DNA from 2 places in the Roseibium sp. HPY-6 genome. Region 1 is predicted to be linked to the other one. Evidence: riboswitches for the same ligand, from Rfam matches in the RefSeq annotation. Region 1 holds a riboswitch; the other holds the start of a gene.
The links. Region 1 has a riboswitch for thiamine pyrophosphate ahead of thiM (hydroxyethylthiazole kinase). Riboswitches for the same ligand answer to the same signal wherever they lie in the genome.
Positions count from the first base shown of each region.

Region 1 (11,471 bases):
AACGTCGCTCTCGGTGAAGATGCCGATCGAAGGTCTGGACCTTTCGAGCGGTGCCCGCGCAGGCCTGACGGCCTTTCTCGCCGGTGTCTGCAGGCAGCTTGCGCCGTCCGGCGTCACCATCAACAACCTTCTGCCCGGCAAGATGGATACGGACCGGCTGAGGGGTGGCTTTGAACGGGCCGCGCAACAGTCGGGGACAAGTCTGGAGGAAATCAGGGCGCAACAGGCTGCGGAGATTCCCGCCAGACGCTTTGGAAATGCCGAGGAATTCGGTCAGGCCTGCGCCTTCCTGTGTTCCCGGCACGCCGGCTACATCACGGGCCAGAACCTTCTAATGGATGGCGGGCTCTATCCGGCGGCATTCTAAGTCCAGGACGCAAAAGGCCGGGACAATGCCCCGGCCTTTTCATGTTGCTTTGTCAAGCTGTTAGAACTTGTAGCGCAACGATGCTGAGATGATGTTCACCTGGCTTTCAACATCGGCGGTGTAGGTACCGATATTCGCGTTGTAGTCCTGATGGCCCGGGCCGATGTTTATCTGCGTGTCTGCGGGGATCAGGTGTGAGTACCCGACATCGAACGCAAGATGTTCGCTGGGTTTCCAGGTCGCGCCGGCAGAAAGCCACAACCGGTCATTGTCTGGGAGCCGTGTTGAGCGGATATCTTCATCGATCGGTGAAAGCTCATAGGCGACACCGGCACGGAGCGTCACCTGGTCGTTGAAGTCGTACTCACCGCCGACAGCAAAAAACCACCCATCTTCATAATTGAAGGCCAGATCCGGTAATCCGGTCGGATTTGTTGTTGTTCCGTCGGTCGACGACAGATGCACCGTGCCAAGCCTGCTCCAGTTTGTCCATTCAACAGTACCGAGCACCCTGAATTTGTCGGTGATCCTCTGTTTCGCAGAGATCGTTACCATCTCAGGAAGGATCACGTTCGCTTCAATGCCCGTGCGGCTGGAACTCACGCCGACAGCCGGTACAGACGCCGGATTGATGAAGTGACCATCGAGGCTATGGAAAACGGCGGACCGGAAACCGACACCAATTTCCGTACCCTCCATGGGCTTGATAGTGATGCCGGCCGTTGCACCGAAGCCGAGGCTTCCACCCTTGACTTCAGTTGAAGGCACCGAAGAGGTGAGCGACGCCGCAAGGGGATAAGCCGATTTCAGCCGGATTTGCAGATACTCAACCTGCAACCCCGCCGCCACCGAGACCATATCATTGACCTTGTAGGCAACGGTTGGATTGACATTGACGGAAAACACTTCGGAAGACCGCGAGTAATACTGCCCTGCCCAGCTTTGCTCCGGCTTTGTTGCCAAACCATAGGGGGTGTTTATTGCAAGACCGAAGTACCATTTATCGGTCAACCCATAGCTCGTATAGGTAGAAGGTATCCAGGCGTTCGACGCAATGTCGCCACTGGGAGCGGTGCTCCTACCGAACCCGCCTGTAAGCGTATTTACAGTGCCCTGCGGGGTAAATACGCCATTGAGGTCTGACTGAGGCGCGATGAAGGAACTGTGCGACTCAAAGGTCAATCCCTTTCCAGCAGCCGTGATTGTTGCCGGGTTCCAGAACATCGACGAGATTGTCTCCCCGCTTGTTCCGTTACCGGCGAACGATGTCCCCTGGTAATATGCACTTTGCTCCCTCAGCGCAAAGCCGCCAGCATGTGCAGCGCCGGCGACCATCGAAAGTGCCAGCGCAGTGGAAGCGAACAGAAACGTCTTTTTATTTGCCCACATCATGGTGTTTTCTCCCATCCCCCTCCCGACGGAGGAATTTTGATTTCGATTGATAGGATTTTCCAAGACGGGGATCTGTTGCAAGCGAAGAAATAAGGGACGGCAACCGCAAATTCATCATGCTGCAATGCAATATAACGCACCAATCAGACATTAAAGGTAAGGCAAAGACTCAAAACGCGACAAAAAGGTCTTGTTCTCAGGAGCTTTGTCACGGTACCGACACATCGCCGCAAAAATGCACAAAAAATAGGCATAAACTCGTCCGGTTTCCTTTAACGTAATATTGTCGGCGATCGTTGCTGCATTGCCACACATTCCGATACGGCATGTGCATGGAAAATACGCTCATGCGAGGGGGCACGCCGGTCCGTTCCGTGAAAATGTGCTGAAATTCAGTAAAATTGCGCCGTTTCAGAAGCGTTTTCCTGCAGATTCGAAGCAGAAAAACAACCGGCGCACCGCGCTCTGCAAGCCCGGTGCGCCAACAAAAAGCTCAGGCGTTAGTGTCGCGCGCGGACAGGAAACGGCGCATGGCAACATCGCTCCACGGGGCAAGACGCGCCCGTGCAGCGAGATGACTTTCATAGATACGCTTGCCGATCGCATCCTTGTCCGAGAACTCGGAAAGAACATTTGCTGCCGTTGTCCGCAGAACTTCCAGCACATCCTCGGGATAAGCTTTGACGGTCACACCGTCTTCTTCCTGAAGCAGTTTCAGACTGCCTGCGTTTTCCCAGTCGCTTTCTGCAAGCGCTCTTCCGTTTTCCGCGCGGCAGGCCTCCAGAACGATGGCACGCAACTCTTCCGGAAGCCCTTCCAATGCGACCTGGTTGAAGAGCGCTTCGCCGGTGCCATTGGGCTCATGAAACCCGGGCGAATAGTAGTTCTTGGCGACCTTGTGAAAGCCCATCGCGCGATCGGACCAGGGACCGAGGAACTCGGTCGCATCGAGCACACCGGACTGCAGCGCTTGAAACAGCTCCGCCGGCGGCAGCCCGACGGGTGTTGCACCGAGCCTGCGCATCACCTCGCCGCCAAGCCCTGGCATCCGGATCTTCAATCCGCTGAGATCATCCAGACTGTTGATGTCTTTCTTGAACCATCCACCCATCTGGACCCCGGTGTTTCCGGCCATGACCGGTTTCACACCGAAGGGCGCATAGAGTTCGTCCCAGAGCGCCTGCCCGCCACCTCGTTCAATCCAGGTAATGTGCTCATGCGGCAAGAGCCCGAACGGAATAGCAGTGAAGAATACCGATGCAGGTATCTTGCCCTGCCAGAAGAACGACGCCGTGTGGGCCATTTGCGCGGTGCCGGCAGAAACGGCGTCGAAAACGCCGAGAGCCGGTACCAGTTCACCAGCCGCATAGAGACGGATACGGAAAAGGCCGCCGGACATTCTGGCTACCTGGTCGACAATTCTTTGCGCGGTCACACCAGGTCCAGGCAGGTTCTTCGGCCAGGACGTCACCATCTTCCATTCGATCGTGGCCTTGTCCTGGGCCAGTGCGGGCGCGGCGAGCGCAGCTCCGCCAGCAACGGCGGAACCACCCAGTAATGCTCTCCGGCTCAGGTCGTTATCACGCTTTGCGCGAATTTCTGACATATCAACGGCTCCAGACTTTGTAGAAATGATGGACTGGGCCGTGGCCCGACCCGATCTCGATCTCATCTGCGGCTGCAATCGCCCCGTGCACATATTGCTTCGCCTGCGAAATCGCGAGCGCAAGGTCCTCCCCCCTAGCGAGACCTGCCGCGATGGCGGAGGACAGCGTGCAACCTGTTCCATGCGTGTTTTCTGTTGCAATGCGTCGGTCGCGAAGCCAGGTCGCACCGCCGGTGGCATCAAGAAAGAGGTCCGAACTGTCCGCACCCTCGCCGTGACCACCCTTCAGCAAAACCGATCGTGCGCCCAGGCGCAAAAGCTGTTCAGCCTGCGACTGCATCTCGCTTTCGCTAGTTGCGACTTCGCTTTTCAGCATGCGGGCGGCTTCATGAAGATTGGGCGTGACCACATCCGCCAGAGGCAGGAGCACGCCGATAAGGCTTTCAACGGCGCTTTCAGCGAGCAAGGGGTCACCCGAAGCGGCAACCATCACCGGATCAAGCACGACCGGGCCGGTCGAGTTGGCCTTTAGCCTCTCTGCCACGGCTCCTATGATTGGTGAACTTGCGAGCATACCGATCTTCGTTGCATTGACCTTTAGGTCGGAATAGACGGCGTCGATCTGCGCACGCACAAAGTCCGGCGGCACATCGTGAATAGCGGTTACACCGCGCGTGTTCTGTGCTGTCAATGCCGCCAACACGCTGGCACCATAGACCCCATTGGCCGAAAATGTCTTGAGATCGGCTTGTATACCGGCCCCTCCTCCGGAATCTGACCCTGCTATGGTCACCGCGATGGCGGTCATAAGGTTCTCCTGGTCTTGCAAAAAGGTTTGAACAAAGTCGTTCAGACGGTTTTCAATCGGATTTCGATATCGCGGATTGTCATCGTGTAGAGCGCGTCCAGCAGCTCCGGCACGAGACTTCCCGGGCCGGCCGCGCGCTCACCGGCAATCTCACCGGCAATGTTGAAGACCGAAAGGCCGGATGCCGCCGCCAGAGCGATGTCGCGTTCCACACTTGCGAACGCTGCAAGCACTGCACCACCGGCGCAGCCCGTTGCGGTCACGCGCGCCATTAGAGGATGACCATTCAAAAGTCGGAAATCCTCATTCACACTCTCTATCTTGTCCTCTGCACCTGTAACGGCCAACACCGTTCCTGAGGCGATCATCGCCTCAACGTCAGCCCGCTGCGGAAACAGCGCGTCCAGTTCCCGCTCGTTCAAACGTACAAGATCCGGGCAGGACGCCATGAGTGTCTTGGCGTAGGCACAACGCACGGTGGACCGATCGGCAAACACAGGGTCGATGCTGACGGGCCGCCCGGCCCCCTTGGCAGCTTCGATCGCTATAGGAATGGCATCACGCCGTGCTGTGTCCAGCGTACCCAGATTGATTAGCAACGCGTCCGCACTCGATGCGAAGCCGGCAACCTCTTCCACTGAGATCGTCATGGAGGGAACGGCTCCGATCGCAAGCAGCACGTTGGCTGTAAATGTCTGGGCAACAGCGTTGGTTATTGCGTGCACGCGCGGAGCACGTTCGCGCACGCGTTGAAGCAGCTCGAACACTGTTTCGGCAGTAAGCTGTTGTGTGGACGCGGCAACAGACAGGCTCATGCATCTCCTCCGGCAACGGAATTATTGTTTTCGGAGGGATGAAAGGAAGGCGCGAAGCCGAACGCCTCAACGTTTTCATCTCAACTCCCTCCGCCGGTATCAACCGGATCAGGTTCAAGGAGTTGGCCGTGTGCCTCTCAGCCCGATCAATCGTCGTCGGGCACCCCCATGAGATGCCAGCACTGCTAGCAAGCCAGCGTGTTGAATGCAAGTCCCGAGCAGGCCTGTGCCGCTTTTCAGCAATTGACTGCGGCGATGAGATAGGCGATGTCCTTGTCTGTTCTTATGCAAAAAAATTCCGGAGTGACGCATGGTTCCGTTTTTCGTGATGATCAAGTGCCAGCTCGGCAAGACCTATCAGGTCGCCAACGCCATCGCCGATGCGGAAATCGCCTCCGAAGTCTATTCCACCAGCGGAGACTACGACCTCCTCGTGAAGTTCTACGTCGACGACGGTGCTGACATAGGTCATTTCGTGAACGAAAAGGTCCACCCGATCGGCGGCATACAGGACACCAAGACGATTATTACCTTCAAGGCATTTTAGAGCCCCTGACATATTACAATACTGGAGACGACTGATGCGCTCTCTGATCTTGGCCACTTTGGCCGCAAGCCTGAGCATATTGCCCCTGTCCGACATTGAACGCGCGCACGCGCAGGCAATGCCGCCCGAACAGATCAAGCAGATCCTCGATATGACCAAGGCCAGCTGGGTATCGTTTCGCGACTGGCAAGGACAGCAGCTCATTTATTTCACGCATTTGGAAGCCTGGAAATGCGGGATCGACTACGTTTTTTACGGATTGAATGGCGGACCATTGGACCAGATGTGGGAATTGGCCGAATGCGATCCCGACAATCCCAACGCAGTGCTGAAGGACAAGCCTTATATTGAACTCCCCGCCGGCTCGACCCAATCCATCAGTGTTCAGCTGATCTATCCAGACGGTTCAAAAAGCCCGGTCGAAACGTTCCAGTACAAGCCTCAGTAGTCCCTTGGCTCAAAACCGCGTCACCCCGGTCTCGCAACGCTGAAACCGGGACGGCGCCATAAAGCTCGCTATCCTCGCCCAACCGGTCTTTTCCAACGAGGCCGACAGCCTTGCGTGGACAAAAGCCGCATGATCTCGTGAATGTGTCGGTGTCGAGGCTCCCCGCGCCTTGGTCCGGTCGAGTGCGAGCCTGTGCCCGCAACAGACCGCCAGCGCTGAATCGAGTATCAACGAGATCCCAAGGAACAGCGCATGCCGTCATTCCGGTCCGGGACTGGCGGGCCGGCAACTGAGGCAGTTGGCCTTTTGCAATCCTGTTTCGCGAACCTTTACTCGCCGGCTGCCGGTTCCGGCTCCAGTTCCCCGCGCAGCATCATGGCTTCGCGCTCGGCAATCGCCTGTTCAAACCCTTTCAGACGCTTGTAGATGGAAAGCAGTTCAACGATTGTCGGCCACGAGTTGACCAGGAACTGGAACGAATTCGATACCTGTGAGAACGCCGTCAGGATCTGCTGGACGATACCCCAGGTCACCTTTTTCGCCACATAGGTCGGGATCAGGATGAAATAGGCGAAAACGTTATCAGCCTGAAGGTAGAAGCCCCTGAACAGATTGAAATACATGTAGTTGAAATAGAGCCTGAAATAGTTCTTTCTGACGAACCCGAACAGCTCGGTCACTTTAGCGGGCTCCGCACGGTGCTCGTGATCCTCACCATAGACAAGCTCTTTACGATAGGCTGCCTCAACGCGCTGGTTATGGAATTCGAGCCCGGGCAGTTTGATACCGACCGCCGCCAGAACCACCGTTCCCATGATCGACCAGAAAATCGCCGCCGTAACCAGCGGCGCCGGTATTTCTCCAACGATCGGCAACTCAGTGACGTGAACGGACAGGGCCAACAGAATTGGAAGGAAGGCGATCAGCGTCATCAGGGAGTCGATCAGGGCAACACCCAGGCCTTCCATGATCGCGGCAAACCGCATCGTGTCTTCCTGGATACGCTGGGAGGCACCCTCAATGTGGCGAACATTGTTCCACTTGGCGATGTAGTAATCGTTCATGGCCGTACGCCAACGGAAAATGTAGTGGCTGACAAAGAAGCGTTTGAGAATATAGAGAACCACCCAGACCGAGGTGATCTTGAAGAAGATGAACAGCAGGGAATAGAATTCGTCGGCGGTGACAACGCGGGCGCTCTCGTCCAGCGCGGTCTGAACGGTGTCAAAGAAGGGCCTGCGCCAATTGTTGATCGCGACAGCGACCTGAACGTCGTAATACGTCATGAAGATGATTAGCGAAGATCCCCAGATCGACCAGACCTGCCAGGTATGTGCTTTCGAATACCACCACCAGAAAGCGCCGAATGCGGCAGTGAAAAGTGCGTAGTAGACGTAGAACCACATGAATTCCGGCGTCGTGAAATGACCGAGTCCGATGACCGGCGGTTCACCTGCAGGGGTCGCCCCAAATCCCAAGGGGCCACTCAGGTCGGACGCAAAACCGTACCAGACAATGACGGCAACTGCGGTCCACACTATGGCTGACAGAAAGAATAGCTTCGGGTTTGGAAAAAAGGACTGGAACAAGGATAGGAACCTGCTGTCTGGTTTGCGTCAATCGAACGAACAGTTCGTCATACGCCAATTTGCGGCAAGAAGATGCTGATTAAAACGATAATTTCAAACAAACCACAGACACGAAATTGCGAGCCCCACATTTATCTGAAGTTGCTGGTGCCCAGGGTAGGAGTAATTTGTGCTTTTACAACAAGAGCTTTGAATAAACCTGAGCCTTTAATTTTGGGAACTTTCGAAAAGGCGCCGTTTCAAGCGCCTTTCCAATAATTGAGTAACAGAATTATTTCGCGGTCTCGATTGCTTCCCAGACCCTGAGCGGTGTTGCCGGCATATCGATCAGCTCTGTAACGCCAGCGCCATCTTTCAGCGCCTTTTGCACGGCGTTCATGACCGCAGCGCAGCCGCCGATGGTTCCTGCCTCGCCGGCGCCCTTGATACCCATGGCGTTGGTTGTGGAGGGAACGTTGCGGGTTTCGAAGTGTATGTCAGGCAGGTCGGCCGCCCTGAGCAGGCGGTAATCGAGCAACGACGCAGTCAGAAGCTGTCCATCCTCGTCATAGACCGTGTATTCGCAGAGTGCCTGGCTGACGGCATTCGCCGCCCCGCCAATCACCTGCCCCTCCAGGAGGATCGGGTTCACCGTCACGCCGAAGTCGTCGACAATCACATAGTTCAGCAATGCAACATCACCGGTGTCAGGATCGATCTCCACTTCGCAGATATGGGTTCCGTTGGGATAGGTTGCCTCGTTTTGCCTGACTTCCTCGCGCGCTGACAGGGTCTCACCGCCAGCAGCAACGATTTCGGCAAGCGTGACTTGCTGATCTGTCCCGACAACGCGCACGACGCCGCTGTCCAGTTCAAGATCCTCCACGCCGGCCTCCAGCCTGTCTGCGGCCAGTTCCTTGATCTTCTTGACCAGGGTATCGCTGGCATCGCGGACCGAAGGCAGCCCGAGCGGGATCGATCTGGAGCCACCTGTACCGCCCCCGTTTGCAACACGATCGGTGTCACCCTGGATCACTTCGACCTCATCGATCGTCACGCCGAACTTTTCGGCAACGACCTGGCTGTATGCCGTTGCATGGCCCTGGCCGTTTGTCTGAGTTCCGATCAGGAGCGTGAGGTTCCCGTCTTTTCCAAGTTCGACGGTTGCTTCCTCACCGCCGGCAAAGGCGCAGGCCTCGATATAGGAACACAGTCCGATGCCGCGGTATTTTCCGGACTTGGCGCTCTCTGCCTGCCTTGCCTCGAAGCCCGCCCAGTCGGCGACTTGCATTGCCTTGTCCAGGTGTCCGCCATAATCGCCGGTATCATAAAGACGGCCGGTCTGTGTCGTGTAGGGCAGTTGTTCCGGTTTGATGAAGTTGCGTTTGCGGATTTCGATCGGTCCGAGGCCGGTTTCCTCACCGGCCTTGTCCATCAACCGTTCAATCAGGTAGGCAGCTTCAGGCCGCCCTGCCCCCCGGAAGGCATCCGTCGGCACGTTGTGCATATAAACTCCCTCGGTTTTGGCAAAAACCGCCGGAATGTCGTAGAGGCCGGAGGACATGGCCGTCCCTACCCAGGGAATGAACGGGGCAAACTGGCTGAGGTAAGCTCCCATGGCCGCTTTCACATGCACCCGCAAACCCAGTATCCTGCTGTCCTTGTCGAGGGCTAGCTCCGCAGCGCTGAGATTGTCACGGCCATGGGCATCGGTGACGAAATGCTCCATGCGTTCCCCGGTCCAACGCACGGGTTTGCCGAGCCGTTCAGAAGCAATCATCAGCAGCGGATATTCGCGGTAGCAGAACGCTTTGGTGCCAAAGCCACCACCAACTTCCGGGGTGACAACCTGGATCCGGTCCTTTTCCAGGCCGAGCACCTTGCAGATGACATCCCGCATCCCATGCCCGCCCTGCGTCCCCAGGGTCAGCTTGTAGCGCTCCGTGTCCGAATTGTACTCGGCAACGCAGCCGCGCAGCTCCATGTAATTTGCGACAATGCGGTTGTTCACGATTTCGATGGAGACGGTTGTGTCAGCCTCCGCGAAAGCTGCTTCGGTCTTGTCTTCACTGCCATGGCCGAACACGAAGGCAACGTTTGTTCCGTGCTCAGGCCAGACCTTTGCCGCACCGGGTGCCAGCGCATCCTCGATATCGATCACAACGTCGAGCGGTTCGTAGTCCACTTCCAGCATTTCCGCGGCACTTCGTGCCGAGTTGATGTCGTCTGCCACAATTAAGGCAATCGCATCGCCCACATGGCGCACCTCGTCCGGACACAGGAGCGGCTGCGGCGGCAGCCAATGATCGGTTCCGTCAATCTGCTTCAACCGGGCCATGGTCGGAAGGGTGTAGCCTTCGACATCCGCTCCCGTCAGCACCAGTTGGACACCGTCCATCGCAAGGATATCCTGCGCATTTTCAACACGTATCCTGGCATGCGCCATTGCGGATCGGACGACGACACCATGCAGGCACCCATCAGGCTGGTAGTCTGCGGTATAAATGCCCTGCCCTCTGACGAGGGGCTCATCTTCCTTACGGCGCAAAGGCGCGCCGACACCGAATTTCGGAGTGACCATCTGGTTCATTAATCTGGACCTGTGTTTTGGGAGGACTTTCCCTGAAAATCGAAAACCGAAGGCAGCCGTAGTGCACTCTATCTATGGCCCGACGACCCCCGAGGCCAGTAGGTCTTTTGTCTTTCATGCTTCGGAACCAGAGAGCTTTGAAACAAGATATACCCGTTTCGGCAACGAAGGCAAACATTGCGGCGATGGCTTTTCTTCTGATCCGAAACCGCTTAGCCTGTCTCCACCGTCATCAGCCGAACGACCGAGCGCACGTGCCCAGCGTTGAGTGGGTGACGTCAGCATTCCAACCTTCGTTCGTACCAGGAAACAACATGAACCGCCGTCTCAAAGAGCAGGCCCGACAAAGGTGCCTGATGCAAGAGGTCTTCACTTGCTGAAACGCGTTGAAAACAAGATCTCTGCAATGACGGCCGATCTGCCTTCCAACACGGTTGGTGCGCTGTGGATTTTGCTGGCCGCGTTCGGTTTCACGGTGATGGTGACCCTGATCAAGTTCGTCGGCAAGGACATCGGTGTCTTTCAGATCCTCGTGGTGCGCCAGGCCGTCATGCTGGTGATCGTGGCACCGACGATACTTCGCGGTCTGCCGAACTCCCTGTCAACGCAACGGCCTGGTCTGCAGCTTGCCCGCGTCCTGCTGGCGGCAACCGCCATGCTGTGCGGGTTCACGGCGTTCATCGAGCTGCCGCTCGCCGATGTCACGGCAATCAGTTTTTCCCGCACCTTCTTCATTACCATTTTCGCCATCTGGTTTTTGAGCGAAACGGTCGGTGTTCACCGCTGGGGGGCAACCATTGTCGGCTTCCTCGGCGTTATCCTCATGCTGCAACCCGGTGCGGACGGGTTCGTGGACCCATACGCCCTTCTTGCCATAGCCGGCGCAGCGTGCGCCGGAATGGTCATGATCGTCGTGCGCATACTGACACGCACCGACAGCCCGGTGACAATCCTTACCTATCAGGCATTCGGGGTCGGCCTGATCATGCTGGTCCCGGCAATCATGACCTGGCAAGCGCCCACGTTGCACCAATGGGGCCTGATGATCCTGATCGGCATCGTCTCCTGGGCTGCTCAGCTCGCCAACATCAAGGGTTTCAAGGCGGGAGAAGCAACAGCAATCGCCTCCCTCGACTATACGAGACTACTCTACGCGACCATATTCGGCGCTCTTGTCTTCGAACAGTGGCCGAGTGTCGAAACGCTGGTCGGCGCCGCAATCATCATCGCGGCTTCCATCTACACCGTTCGAAGGGAGGCCAAGCGCGGCCGGGAGCTGGCACGCGCGGCAGAAGGGCGCGGAGAGTCGCACTAGAGGCCGCCGCAATCT
Region 1 is NZ_JBEWCD010000001.1:790,961-802,431, forward strand. Features, by position in the region: gene ABVF61_RS03770 (SDR family oxidoreductase) at 1-367, shown strand, start outside; gene ABVF61_RS03775 (OmpP1/FadL family transporter) at 428-1,759, opposite strand; gene ABVF61_RS03780 (TRAP transporter substrate-binding protein) at 2,253-3,365, opposite strand; gene thiD (bifunctional hydroxymethylpyrimidine kinase/phosphomethylpyrimidine kinase) at 3,367-4,173, opposite strand; gene thiM (hydroxyethylthiazole kinase) at 4,215-4,988, opposite strand; TPP riboswitch at 5,056-5,166, opposite strand; gene ABVF61_RS03795 (Lrp/AsnC ligand binding domain-containing protein) at 5,299-5,535, shown strand; gene ABVF61_RS03800 (hypothetical protein) at 5,570-5,983, shown strand; gene sbmA (peptide antibiotic transporter SbmA) at 6,313-7,572, opposite strand; gene ABVF61_RS03810 (xanthine dehydrogenase family protein molybdopterin-binding subunit) at 7,844-10,141, opposite strand; gene ABVF61_RS03815 (DMT family transporter) at 10,491-11,456, shown strand.

Region 2 (11,471 bases), 1.4 Mb from region 1:
GGAGCAAATGTGTGACTATCTGCTTGACGGCGCGGTCCGCAACGCACTCAACATGCCGTCGATCACCGCTGAGGAAGCACCCAAGCTCGCGCCTTTCGTGCGTCTTGCCGAACAGCTCGGTTCCTTTGCCGGTCAGCTGACCGAAACCGGCATCGAGGGCGTCAAGATCGAATACGCCGGTGCCGTCGGCGAAATGAATGTTCAGGCCCTGACGGCCGCTGCAATCACCGGTCTTTTGACGCCGCTGCTGCAGACGGTCAACATGGTTTCAGCGCCGATCCTGGCAAAGGATCGGGGCATCAAGGTTGAAGAAATCCGACGGGACAAACAGGGCGCTTACGAGACCTACATTCGCCTGACAGTCATCACCGAGCGGCAGGAGCGTTCTGTAGCCGGGACCGTCTTTGCCGACGGAAAACCGCGCATCATCCAGGTGAAGGGCATCAACATGGAAGCCGAGCTTGGAGAACACATGCTTTACATCACCAACGAGGATAAACCCGGTTTCATCGGGCATCTGGGAATGGAACTCGGTGACAGAGGGGTGAACATCGCAACGTTTAACCTCGGCCGTCTGGCTCCGGGAGCAGATGCAATCTGTCTCGTCGAAGTCGATGGTGAAGTCGGGGCAGACACAATGCAGCGCCTTGAAGCTGTATCGCATGTCAAACAGGTGAAGGCACTGAAGTTTTAGCGCCGGACGCATCCCGCTTGGTCACGTCACTCAGACCAGTTGGACGGGTTGAGAAACACCAACCCGTTCAGCTGGCCTAGATCGCACGGGCGCCCTTGCGCCGTAAAACCCTTCCGTCCAGCACCACCAGACCCACAAGAAGAACCCCAAATCCGGCGAGCTGCAGCGCGCTGAGATTCTCACCCAGAATCAGCGAGCCGAACAGAAGCGCGCTTGCCGGCACGATCAGCGTTACCAGGGACGCGTTGGTCGCGCCTGCTTCTCCCAAGAGCTGGAAGTAGATCAGATAGGCAAGCGCCGTGGCGACGATCCCGAGTGCAGCAACATTAATCCAGGCCGTCATACTCGTTTCGGAAAACGACCATGTGGTTCCCGTGTAGATCGCGATCGGCAGCATAATCAGGCTTGAGCCCAAAAGCTGACCTGTCGCGGCAACCTGGGGCTGAACGGCTTTGAAACGTTTGGCATAGGTCGCGGCACAGGCGTAAGCCACGGCGGCACCGAGGCAACTCAACTGTGCCCACAAAGGATCGCTGGCGAGCCCGGACAGAGAACTCGACAACATGATCGCCACGCCGGCCACACCCAACAGAACGCCGGCGATCTTGTTGGCGCTCAACGCCTCCTGTTTTGCCAGCAATCCGGCAACGATCACGGTGAATACAGGCGTCGTCGCATTCAGGATGGAGGCCAGTCCGGCGCCGATTTCGGTCTGGCCGAGAAACAGCAGCGAAAAGGGAATTGCATTGTTCAAGAGGCCCATAATGAGGAATGGAATTGCTAGAGATAGTTCAAGCCTATGGAGCAGTTTCTGGTGCCAGAGCACGATGAAAAGCGCGGCGCAGGCACTTGATACCCGTAAAAAGACCAGCACAAAGGGCGGTATCTCTGCGACGGCAACCTTGGCGAACAGGAAGGATCCGCCCCAGATTGCGCCCAATACAATCAACATGATCCAGTTTCGAAGAGGCATGGCCTTGTCCAGCGTTTAGAACGACTGAAACACCGGTTATCACGCTCCATCCTGGCTAAACACCCGAAAAACGAGCAGCAACAGGATTAGTCCCTTGCGCTTGATCTTCAGTTCGGCAAACTGGGAAGACAATCTTTGCTTGCCCTTGCGGATCCAGGACCCGCGTTTCCCATGACACAGACAGAACAGTCATCTGAAAGCCCCGCTCAAACCGGGCGACTTTTCCCACTTCTGGTCGCGGCCGCCTGCCTATTGGGGGCGAATGGCCTTTCCATGACGATGATTGCGGTGCGTGCACGGGTGGAGGGACTACCCGACACGAGCATCGGCCTGCTCGGTTCACTCTATTTCGCCGGTCTGATTTCAGGCGTTCTGCTAGCGCCTTACCTGATTGCGCGGGCAGGTCACATTCGCGTCTTTGCAGCGCTCGCCTCCATTAGTGCGATTGCCGTTCTGTCGATCTCGTTCGCCCCGGCGGGCTGGCCCTGGATGCTGGCCAGGTTCGTCAGCGGAGCCGCGTTTTGCGGCACGGCCATGGTGCTTGAAAGCTGGCTGAATTCCATTGCCTCCAACACGTCTCGCGGCCGCATTCTCTCGATCTATCGCATTGTGGATCTCGGCGCCGTCATGGGCGGGCAGTTTATGTTGCCGGTCTTCGGTGCGTCGGGCTCCGATATTCTTATGGTGCTTGCGGTGCTCTTCTGTTTCGCGGTTGTTCCGATTTCACTCGCGCGGGGCGGCAACCCGCCCGCACCTCCAGCACGTCTCGTCAATCCGCTGATGCTCTGGCACGTGTCGCCGGTAGCGATTGTCGGGATATTCACGATTGGGCTCACAAACGGCGCGTTCCGGATGATCGGACCGATCTATGCAGAAAGCATCGGACTGGGTCTGGAGACAGTCGCGGCATTCATTGCGATCTGGGTCTTTGCGGGCGCAATCTTTCAGTATCCCGCCGGCTGGCTATCGGACCGGCTCGACCGGAGGATTATTCTGATCGCGTTCACGGTGGGAGCGGGCGCTGCCTGCCTTTTCATTGCGCGCTCCATGACGCAGACAGACCTTTTTCTGGGAGTCTTTTTCTTTGGCGGTTTTGCGCTGCCGCTCTATTCGCTCTCCGCGGCCCACGGCAACGATCACGCACAACCCGGACAGTTTATCGACGTTGCTGCCGGGATCATGCTTGCATTTGGCACCGGCGCGATGATCGGACCATTTGTAGCGTCTCTGTTGATGGAAACCTTCGGTCCTGCATCATTCTTCGTTTATACCGCGACGCTGCACCTGATGCTGGTCTTTTTCATTATCGTCCGGATGTTCCGCCGTGAAGCCGTCCCTGTCGAAAATCGCCGCCGGTTCGTCTGGTTGCTACGGACATCGCCGATGATTTACAAGCTGGCGCGCGGGGAAAAATCCGACGAGAACACACCTGCGCCCAAATAAGGTCAAAGACGGGCCTATAAGCGGTGCTTAAATATACACCGGCACGTCATAAACTGTTCGCGGAGACTCGCGTGCGCGGGGAAACCTGTCTATAGTCCGCGCCGTTTGCCCCGGTCGACTTGCCGGGGCTTGTCGTGTTTGCACACCGGATACATACCGGTGCTACAGAATCTGCTTTCAGGAGAGCAAAGATTAGATGGCGAATGTGGTTGTTGTCGGTTCGCAATGGGGTGACGAAGGCAAAGGCAAGATCGTCGACTGGTTGTCGGAACAGGCCGATGTCATCGTAAGGTTCCAGGGCGGTCACAACGCTGGACACACGCTCGTCATTGACGGTGTGAGTTACAAACTTTCTCTCTTGCCGTCCGGTGTTGCGCGCCCGGGCAAACTGTCGGTGATCGGCAACGGTGTTGTCCTCGACCCGCATGCATTGGCCGAGGAGGTGGAACGGCTTGGTGGACAAGGTGTCGTGGTGACACCGGAGACCCTGCGCGTTGCCGAAAACGCAACGCTTATTCTGTCTCTTCACCGCGAGCTGGATGCTTTGCGCGAAAACTCCAACAGCGGGACCCGGATCGGCACTACGAAGCGAGGCATTGGACCGGCCTACGAGGACAAGGTGGGTCGCCGTGCGATTCGTCTTATGGACTTGAAGAACCTGACCACGCTGCCCGCGAAAATCGATCGGCTCCTGACCCATCACAATGCGCTCCGCCGCGGGCTCGGGCAGGACGAGATTTCCGCCCAGGCGATCTATGACGAGCTTGCCAGCGTTGCGGACAAGGTTCTGCCCTATATGGACAAGGTCTGGTATCTGCTTGACGATTTGCGGCGTCAGGGAAAACGCATCCTGTTCGAGGGCGCGCAAGGCGCGTTGCTGGACATCGACCACGGCACCTATCCGTTCGTCACCTCTTCGAACACCGTTGCGGGCCAGGCAGCGACCGGTTGCGGACTGGGGCCGGGATCGGTCGATTTTGTTCTCGGTATTACAAAGGCTTATACGACCCGTGTCGGCGAAGGGCCGTTTCCGACGGAACAGGAAAACGAAGTCGGGGAATTTCTGGGAACACGCGGCCACGAATTCGGGACGGTGACCGGACGCCGCCGGCGGTGCGGCTGGTTTGATGCTGTTCTGGTTCGACAGACTGTCTGCACATCGGGCATCAACGGCATCGCACTGACCAAGCTTGATGTTCTTGACGGGATGGATGAAATCAAGATCTGCATCGGCTACGAGCTCGATGGCGAGCGGATCGACTACCTTCCGGCGTCGCAGGGGGCACAAGAGCGGGTCGTGCCGATATATGAGTCGCTGCCGGGCTGGAAAGAATCCACTGAAGGTGCTCGCACCTGGGGTGAGTTGCCGGCGCAGGCAATCAAATATGTGCGTCACGTTGAAGAACTCATCGGCGCACCGGTAGCGTTGTTGTCGACGAGCCCGGAACGTGATGACACAATTCTTGTGCAGAATCCTTTCCAGGATTGAGATCTGCAGCTGAAAAAGCTCAATATTACGGGGGAAGGGGCGGTTCGCGAATCACGATTCGCCATATGCGTGTTCTTGGACGCAACTTTGCAGTTCGTCCGATTGACTGTGGTAAACATAAGCTGTGCAGGGATTTCTGTTTGGGCAAGCATGAAGAATTGGCATCCTTCTTCAAAAACTTGCTATAAGCCTGATGTGATTACAAACCTCAGGCCTGCAGACAGATCCCATGCAATTGGCCGGTAGGCAGGAAGATGGCTGATTACTATTCAATCTTGAAGAAAACGATCGCGTCTTTGCCCGAAAGCAATGGTGCTGCCCGTCGAAGTGTTTACAGCCGGGCGCGCAACGCGATCGTCAATCAGCTCAAAGCTTATGAACCTCCGCTTTCTCCGTCGGAGATCACTGCGGAGCAACTCCGCCTTGAAGAAGCTATTCGGAAGGTCGAAGCCGAGGCCGCACGCGAAAGCCTCGGACTGACACCTGCTGCTGTTGCTGCGGCACCGGCAGTTGAGCCGCCATCACCAGCTCCGCAACCGGATGAGACACCTGTTGCTGAGGATCCGGTCGCTGCCGTACCAGTCGTTGCAGACCCGATTCCGGATCATTCCGTTGCGCCAGAAAGCAGCGATTTGCCGCCAGCGGACAAGGTGATACCGGAACCGGCGGCTGAGGCCGTCAGCGAGTATCCGGAAGACATTCCCTCACCGTTGCAGGACACGCTGACGGAGGCGGAAGCACTCGGAACTGCGGCAAATCAGGCCGTCCAACAGGCCAAAGAAGCAGTCGTACCTGTCTCTGGTACGGAGCCGGTGACGGCAGAGCCACAACGCCAGGAACCGGTTTTCGATCAGACCGCACCTTCCGACGATGGATTGTTCGAAGACGAAAAAAAGACGGATGCGACTGAGGAGATAGTTGGCCCCGATCAGGACATCGCCACGGGTGCTCCGGCGAAAGTGCGGGCGAAACGCGAGCGTCCGTCGGCTTCTGACGCTTTGCGCAGCTCTTCTTCTTCGAGTCGGGTTGTTCCGATCGCGCTTGCGCTCATACTCGTCCTCGCTCTTCTTGGAGCAGGAGCTTACTATTTCCTGCCCTTGGGCGATCTTGTCTCCGTAAATCGTCAGGACACCGAGCCAGGAACCACACAAGCCGAAAATACAGCCCCATCCAACGCTCCAGTTACTGCACCCGACACCGGCCAGGTTACAGATGAGGATCCCGGTTCAAAGAATACCGATAGGCTTCTGGACGGGGGAGAAAACGAAGTCATCGCACCGGATGCGCGAACCGTTACCACGACGACAATCAATCCTGAAACAAATGAGCCTGTAACAGCGCCTGCTCAACCGCCGATTACGTCCGATACTCAGGCCGTTCCGACGCTCATTCAGCCTCAGGCCTCACAATCCGGTGTCACCGCGCCTACGGGTGCGGAAACCACCGAACCGGCCGCGGTGCCGCAAGACAACCTGGCTGCAATCGAGCCAGAAACAGCTGCTCCGGAAGACCCGCCGGCGGGACTGACAGGAGCCGACGGAGCCGCACAGCGTTCAATCCTTTACGAAGAAGGCGAAGATGCAGGAGGGGCGGGCACCGCTTCCCAGGGAGCCGTTGTCTGGGGTGTTGCCGAAGAAACCAATCTGGATGGACGGCAACAATCCATTTTGACAGCGTCGATCGATATTCCCGAGCGGGACGTCAAGGTTGATATCCGCATCAAGCCGAATGACGACACGTCTCTGCCTGCCAGCCATCTCGTCGAAATCAAATACGATTTCCCGGACAGTTTTGCTGCAGGCGACGTCGTCAATGTTCCCGGCCTGGTCATGAAACCGACGGAAGAGGCACGGGGCGACGCCCTGATCGGTGCGTCGGTGAAAGTACAGCCAGGGTTTTTCTGGATTGCCCTTTCAAGCCTGCCGAACGAGCAGCAGCGCAATCTTGCCCTCTTGCGCGAGCGGGGCTGGATCGACATTCCAATGCTCTATGAGAATGGCAAACGCGGTATTCTCACGTTGGAAAAAGGCGCAGTCGGCGCTGACGCTGTTGAAAAGGCGGTTTCTGCTTGGCAAGCCGGCTAAATTCAGGCCTGTGTCGTGTTTGACCAAAAAAGTTGTCGTCGTACAACTTGCCTTTTCTGATCAACCAAGGCATCTTCCGCCTTGGTCCGAGGGGTGTTCCGAATTTCGGAACTGAGATGGCGATCAGCCGAACCCTTAGAACCTGATCCGGGTCATGCCGGCGAAGGGACGGAATCCTTAGCCTATTCCCGGATCTCCATTGTCATTTTCGGCAAGATCAACCGTTGAACGTTGATTGCGCCAAAGGTGCCGGCGCATAAGTGTGTTCGTTAACCTGCACGCGATGCTCCGGTCCCGGGACGGGAGATCCTATGCGTTCTGGTCTGCAGCGGCGGCTGTCTGTTTGTCTACAACGACAAGCTGCCTTGAAAATGGGTCAAATTGTGCCGAATGCAGCCGGGAGGCGTGCATGAAAGCGCTTGTATCCGTTACGTCCAAGTTCCTTTTTTCAGCATTTGTCGTCTTTGGTATATGGGGCCTTCTGGTCGCGGTTTTTCAACCGCCATCCTTCATGTTGCCGGGTCCTTTGGAAGTCCTGAAGACCTTCCCTGAAAACGCACCGTTTTTGCTGCATCATGCCGGGATAACTGCCTCAGAAACGATTATCGGCTTTGTACTTGGCGTCTTGTGCGGCTCGATGCTAGCCGTTGCGGTCTGGCTGTTCCCGCTTGCCGGACGCGTCGTGATGCCGACAATTCTGGTGACGCAGGCACTGCCTGTCTTTGCCATCGCACCTGTTCTGGTTCTGTGGCTCGGCTTTGGAATGTCTTCCAAAATCGTCATGGCAATTCTGGTCATCTTTTTCACCGTTACGTCGACCGTTTATGACGGGTTGCGACGCCTCGATCCCGGCCTGTCCGATCTTGCAAGGCTCTATCGGGTCTCGCGCTTTCAGGAGCTTGTTGTCTTTCGTCTTCCCGCTGCGCTGCCTGCGTTCGCTTCCGGGATCCGCGTCGCTGCTGTTTTTGCGCCGATCGGAGCCGTTGTGGGCGAGTGGGCCGGTGCTAAGGGAGGGCTCGCATTCATCATGTTGCAGGCCAATGCCCGCGGCAATGCCGATGTCCTGTTTGCTGCTGTGATCCTGCTGGCGCTGATGGTTCTGGCCATGCGCTACGCCGTCGAACATCTCACCCGAATTCTTGTTCCCTGGCAGGTCGAAGACTGACCGCCGAACTCTGGAGGATTGAATGAAGAAGACCTTGCTGTCCCTGTCCATGGCGGCTGCACTGCTCGCCGGGACACCGGCACATGCCGCGGAGAAACTTACTGTCCTGCTGGATTGGTTCACAAACCCCGACCATGCTCCGGTAATAACCGCTCAAACCAAAGGGTTCTTTGAAGCGGAAGGCCTGGAAGTGGAACTGATCGAGCCGGCTGATCCTGCGATGCCGCCAAAGCTGGTTGCCGCCGGTCAGGGTGACATTGCGATTTCCTATCAACCGACACTTCATGCGCATATCGAAGAGGGGCTGCCCGTTTCCTGGATCGGAACACTCGTCGAAACCCCGCTGAACTCCCTGATCGTTCTGAAAGACGGGCCGATCAAAGACCTGAAGGACCTTAAAGGCAAGACAATCGGCTTTTCCGTTTCCGGTTTTGAAGATGCGATGCTGGGCCAGATGCTGCGGTCTGTCGACCTTTCGATTGATGACGTGGAACTGATCAACGTCAATTTCGCCTTGTCGCCAGCACTCATGTCGGGCCAGGTGGATGCGGTTATCGGAGCCTACCGTAACTTCGAACTCACGCAGATCGAGATTGAAGGCAAGGAAGGGACTGCATTTTTCCCTGAAGAAAACGGTGTGCCGATTTTCGATGAACTGATCTACGTGGTGAACAAGGACCAGACCGGCGATCCGCGGTTCGCCAAATTTCTGGCAGCCGTCGAGGCGGCAACGATCTACCTGACCAATCACCCGGACGAAGCCTGGATTGCATTTATCGAGGCATATCCGCACCTGAATGACGAGCTCAACAAACGGGCCTGGGCGGACACGTTGCCTCGTTTTGCAAAGCGCCCGGGTGCTCTGGACGAAGGACGTTATCAGCGGTTTGCAGAGTTCATGGCAGAAGCGGGACTGATCAGCAAAGTTGTGCCTGTCGAGACCTATGCGGTCGAGATTCGCTGAACGCTCGGTTTGGATCCGCAAGGGTGCTCAGCGCCTTGAGCCCATCGTTGCGCCGCTAAATCAAAAACGCCGGAGAAGTCTCCGGCGTTTTTTGTTTCAAGCTTTCGCGTCACTGTTCTCAGGCAACCGGTTGCTGGTGCTCCTGGGCACGCGCATTGTTGCGCACGGCCTTTTGAACCTTTTCAAAGGCGCGCACTTCGATCTGACGGACGCGCTCGCGGCTCACACCGAATTCACCGGACAGATCTTCCAGTGTCATCGGGTCCTCCGCCAACCGGCGTGCTTCGAAGATACGGCGCTCGCGGTCGTTCAGGACACCCATGGCGTCGCTCAACAGCTTGCGGCGCATGTCCAGCTCTTCCTGGTTGGCCAGAAGCGTTTCCTGGCTGTCGCTTTCATCGACGAGCCAGTCCTGCCATTCACCTGCATCGGCTTCAGCACGCACAGGTGCGTTCAGGCTGGCATCGCCGCCGAGACGACGGTTCATGGATATCACTTCCTCCTCGGAAACGCCGAGACGCGTTGCGATTTCCTTGACCTGATCAGGCTTCAGATCGCCCTCGTCCAACGCCTGGATCTTGCCTTTCAGGCGGCGCAGGTTGAAGAACAGACGTTTCTGGTTCGCCGTCGTTCCCATTTTCACGAGGGACCAGGAGCGCAGGATGTATTCCTGAATAGCCGCCTTGATCCACCACATGGCGTAAGTGGCAAGCCGGAAGCCCTTGTCGGGCTCGAAGCGTTTCACGGCCTGCATGAGGCCGACATTTCCTTCCGATACGACTTCGCCGATCGGCAGGCCGTAGCCGCGATAACCCATCGCGATTTTCGCGACGAGACGAAGGTGAGAATTTACGAGGCGTTCGGCAGCTTCAGGGTCTTCATGCTCCTTGTAGCGCTTGGCGAGCATGTACTCTTCCTGCGGCTGCAGCATGGGAAACTTACGAATCTCGTCCAGGTATCGGCTAAGACCGCCTTCCCCGGCTGTGAGAGTAGGTACGTTTTGGGCCATAGCATGCACCCCCTTTCGTAATGTTCACATCCCCTCATTCTCCCGTTGCTCCGAAAATTTACGCAAGCAAGCCGTTTCAGAGAAGAGGCGGACGCGGAATCGTGTCCGTTAAGGCACACAAGAGATTCTAATATAGGTTGGAAATAGCCGATTGCATGACAAGAAATCGGAAAACCATCCTAAAAATTTTGTAATGCAGACAAAAGATTTGCGAAATCAGACGGATATGGGCTTTCAAAGCGCAAAGTTTTGCCATTTACGGGGTGCTCGAAAGCGAGCAATCCGGCGTGAAGTGCCTGTCGCTCGAAGCCGCTGACGACGCTTTTCAAAGGTTCCTCAAGGCGATTTATCTTGGTTTTGAAGCCGGACCCGTAGTCTCCGTCACCGATCAGCGGATGCCCGATATGGGCCATATGGACCCTGATTTGATGCGTCCGACCTGTTTCCAGACGGCACTCCATCAGAGAGGCGAGGGCGGGTTCTTCCGCCGGCCCGAACCGTTCCTTGACCTGCCAATGCGTCACCGCATGCCGGCCGCTTGTCTTGATAACCGCCATTTTCTGCCTGTTCGACTGGGATCGCGCGAGGTTTGCGTCAATTGTGCCTTTCAAATTGGACGGGGCACCCCAGACCAGCGCGGCATACGCGCGTTCCAATGGCCCCGTCCGGCCGTGATCGGCGAATTGCGCGGCGAGTCCCTGATGCGCGAGGTCGGTCTTTGCGACAACCAGCAGACCGGACGTATCCTTGTCGATCCTGTGCACGATCCCGGGACGTCTGACGCCGCCAATTCCTGAGAGGCTGTCGCCGCAGTGATAGATAAGGGCGTTCACGAGAGTGCCCGTCCAATTGCCAGCGCCGGGATGAACCACCAGCCCGGCTGGCTTGTCGATGACAATCAGGTGTTCGTCCTCGTAGACCACCGCAATGGGAATGTTTTCGCCCACAGGCTCCGGGTCTTCAGGCTCAGGAAGAATCAGGACGACGGCATTCCCTTCATTGACCCGGTATTTCGGTTCCACTATTTTCGCGCCGCCGACGGTGACGTCTCCGGATTTGATGAGGGACTGGATCCTGTTGCGGCTAAGCGCATCAACATGCGCCGCCAACACTGCATCGAGCCGCTTTCCGGAATCGCTTGCGTCAATTGTCAATCTGAAATCCGCGTCCAGGTCGGCCGGATCTTCGTGGGAACTGTTTGTCATGTCACACCCTAATTTTCGGGATGAGGACCAGAATGAACCGCCGCTCGATCCGATGGCAGAGCGTCTTCAGTCAAAACTGCGCCGTTTGCTGCTCGGATCGTTTCTGATCATGTTTGCGGGTTTGATCGCTGTCTTTGCAGCAATTCTCTACAAGATCAACTCCGGTTCCACAGACGTATCCGCAGATGATTTCGCATCGACGATCGTTGTCGGCCCCGAGGCAGAGGTGCTTCAGGCAACGGTTTCGGACGGAATCGTTTATGTTCTGGTGCGGGAGGGCAGCAAAACCGCCCTTTTGCGCATTGATCCTTCAACCGGGGTCGAGATCGGTCGAACGGATTTTGTCGCCAGGTGAGGGGGGCCGTTACCGGCTTGCCCATGCGTGTTGCGGCTTGCAGTTCCATTTTTGTTGGTGTGAGCGGCAGGTGCACCAAATCACGAAAAA
Region 2 is NZ_JBEWCD010000001.1:2,213,330-2,224,800, reverse strand. Features, by position in the region: gene serA (phosphoglycerate dehydrogenase) at 1-694, shown strand, start outside; gene ABVF61_RS10285 (DMT family transporter) at 771-1,667, opposite strand; gene ABVF61_RS10280 (MFS transporter) at 1,839-3,110, shown strand; gene ABVF61_RS10275 (adenylosuccinate synthase) at 3,307-4,599, shown strand; gene ABVF61_RS10270 (hypothetical protein) at 4,854-6,683, shown strand; TPP riboswitch at 6,763-6,869, shown strand; gene ABVF61_RS10265 (ABC transporter permease) at 7,093-7,848, shown strand; gene ABVF61_RS10260 (ABC transporter substrate-binding protein) at 7,871-8,812, shown strand; gene rpoH (RNA polymerase sigma factor RpoH) at 8,931-9,821, opposite strand; gene ABVF61_RS10250 (RluA family pseudouridine synthase) at 10,001-11,026, opposite strand; gene ABVF61_RS10245 (hypothetical protein) at 11,025-11,381, shown strand.
Region 2: another riboswitch for thiamine pyrophosphate. It lies ahead of ABVF61_RS10265 (ABC transporter permease); the one in region 1 lies ahead of thiM (hydroxyethylthiazole kinase).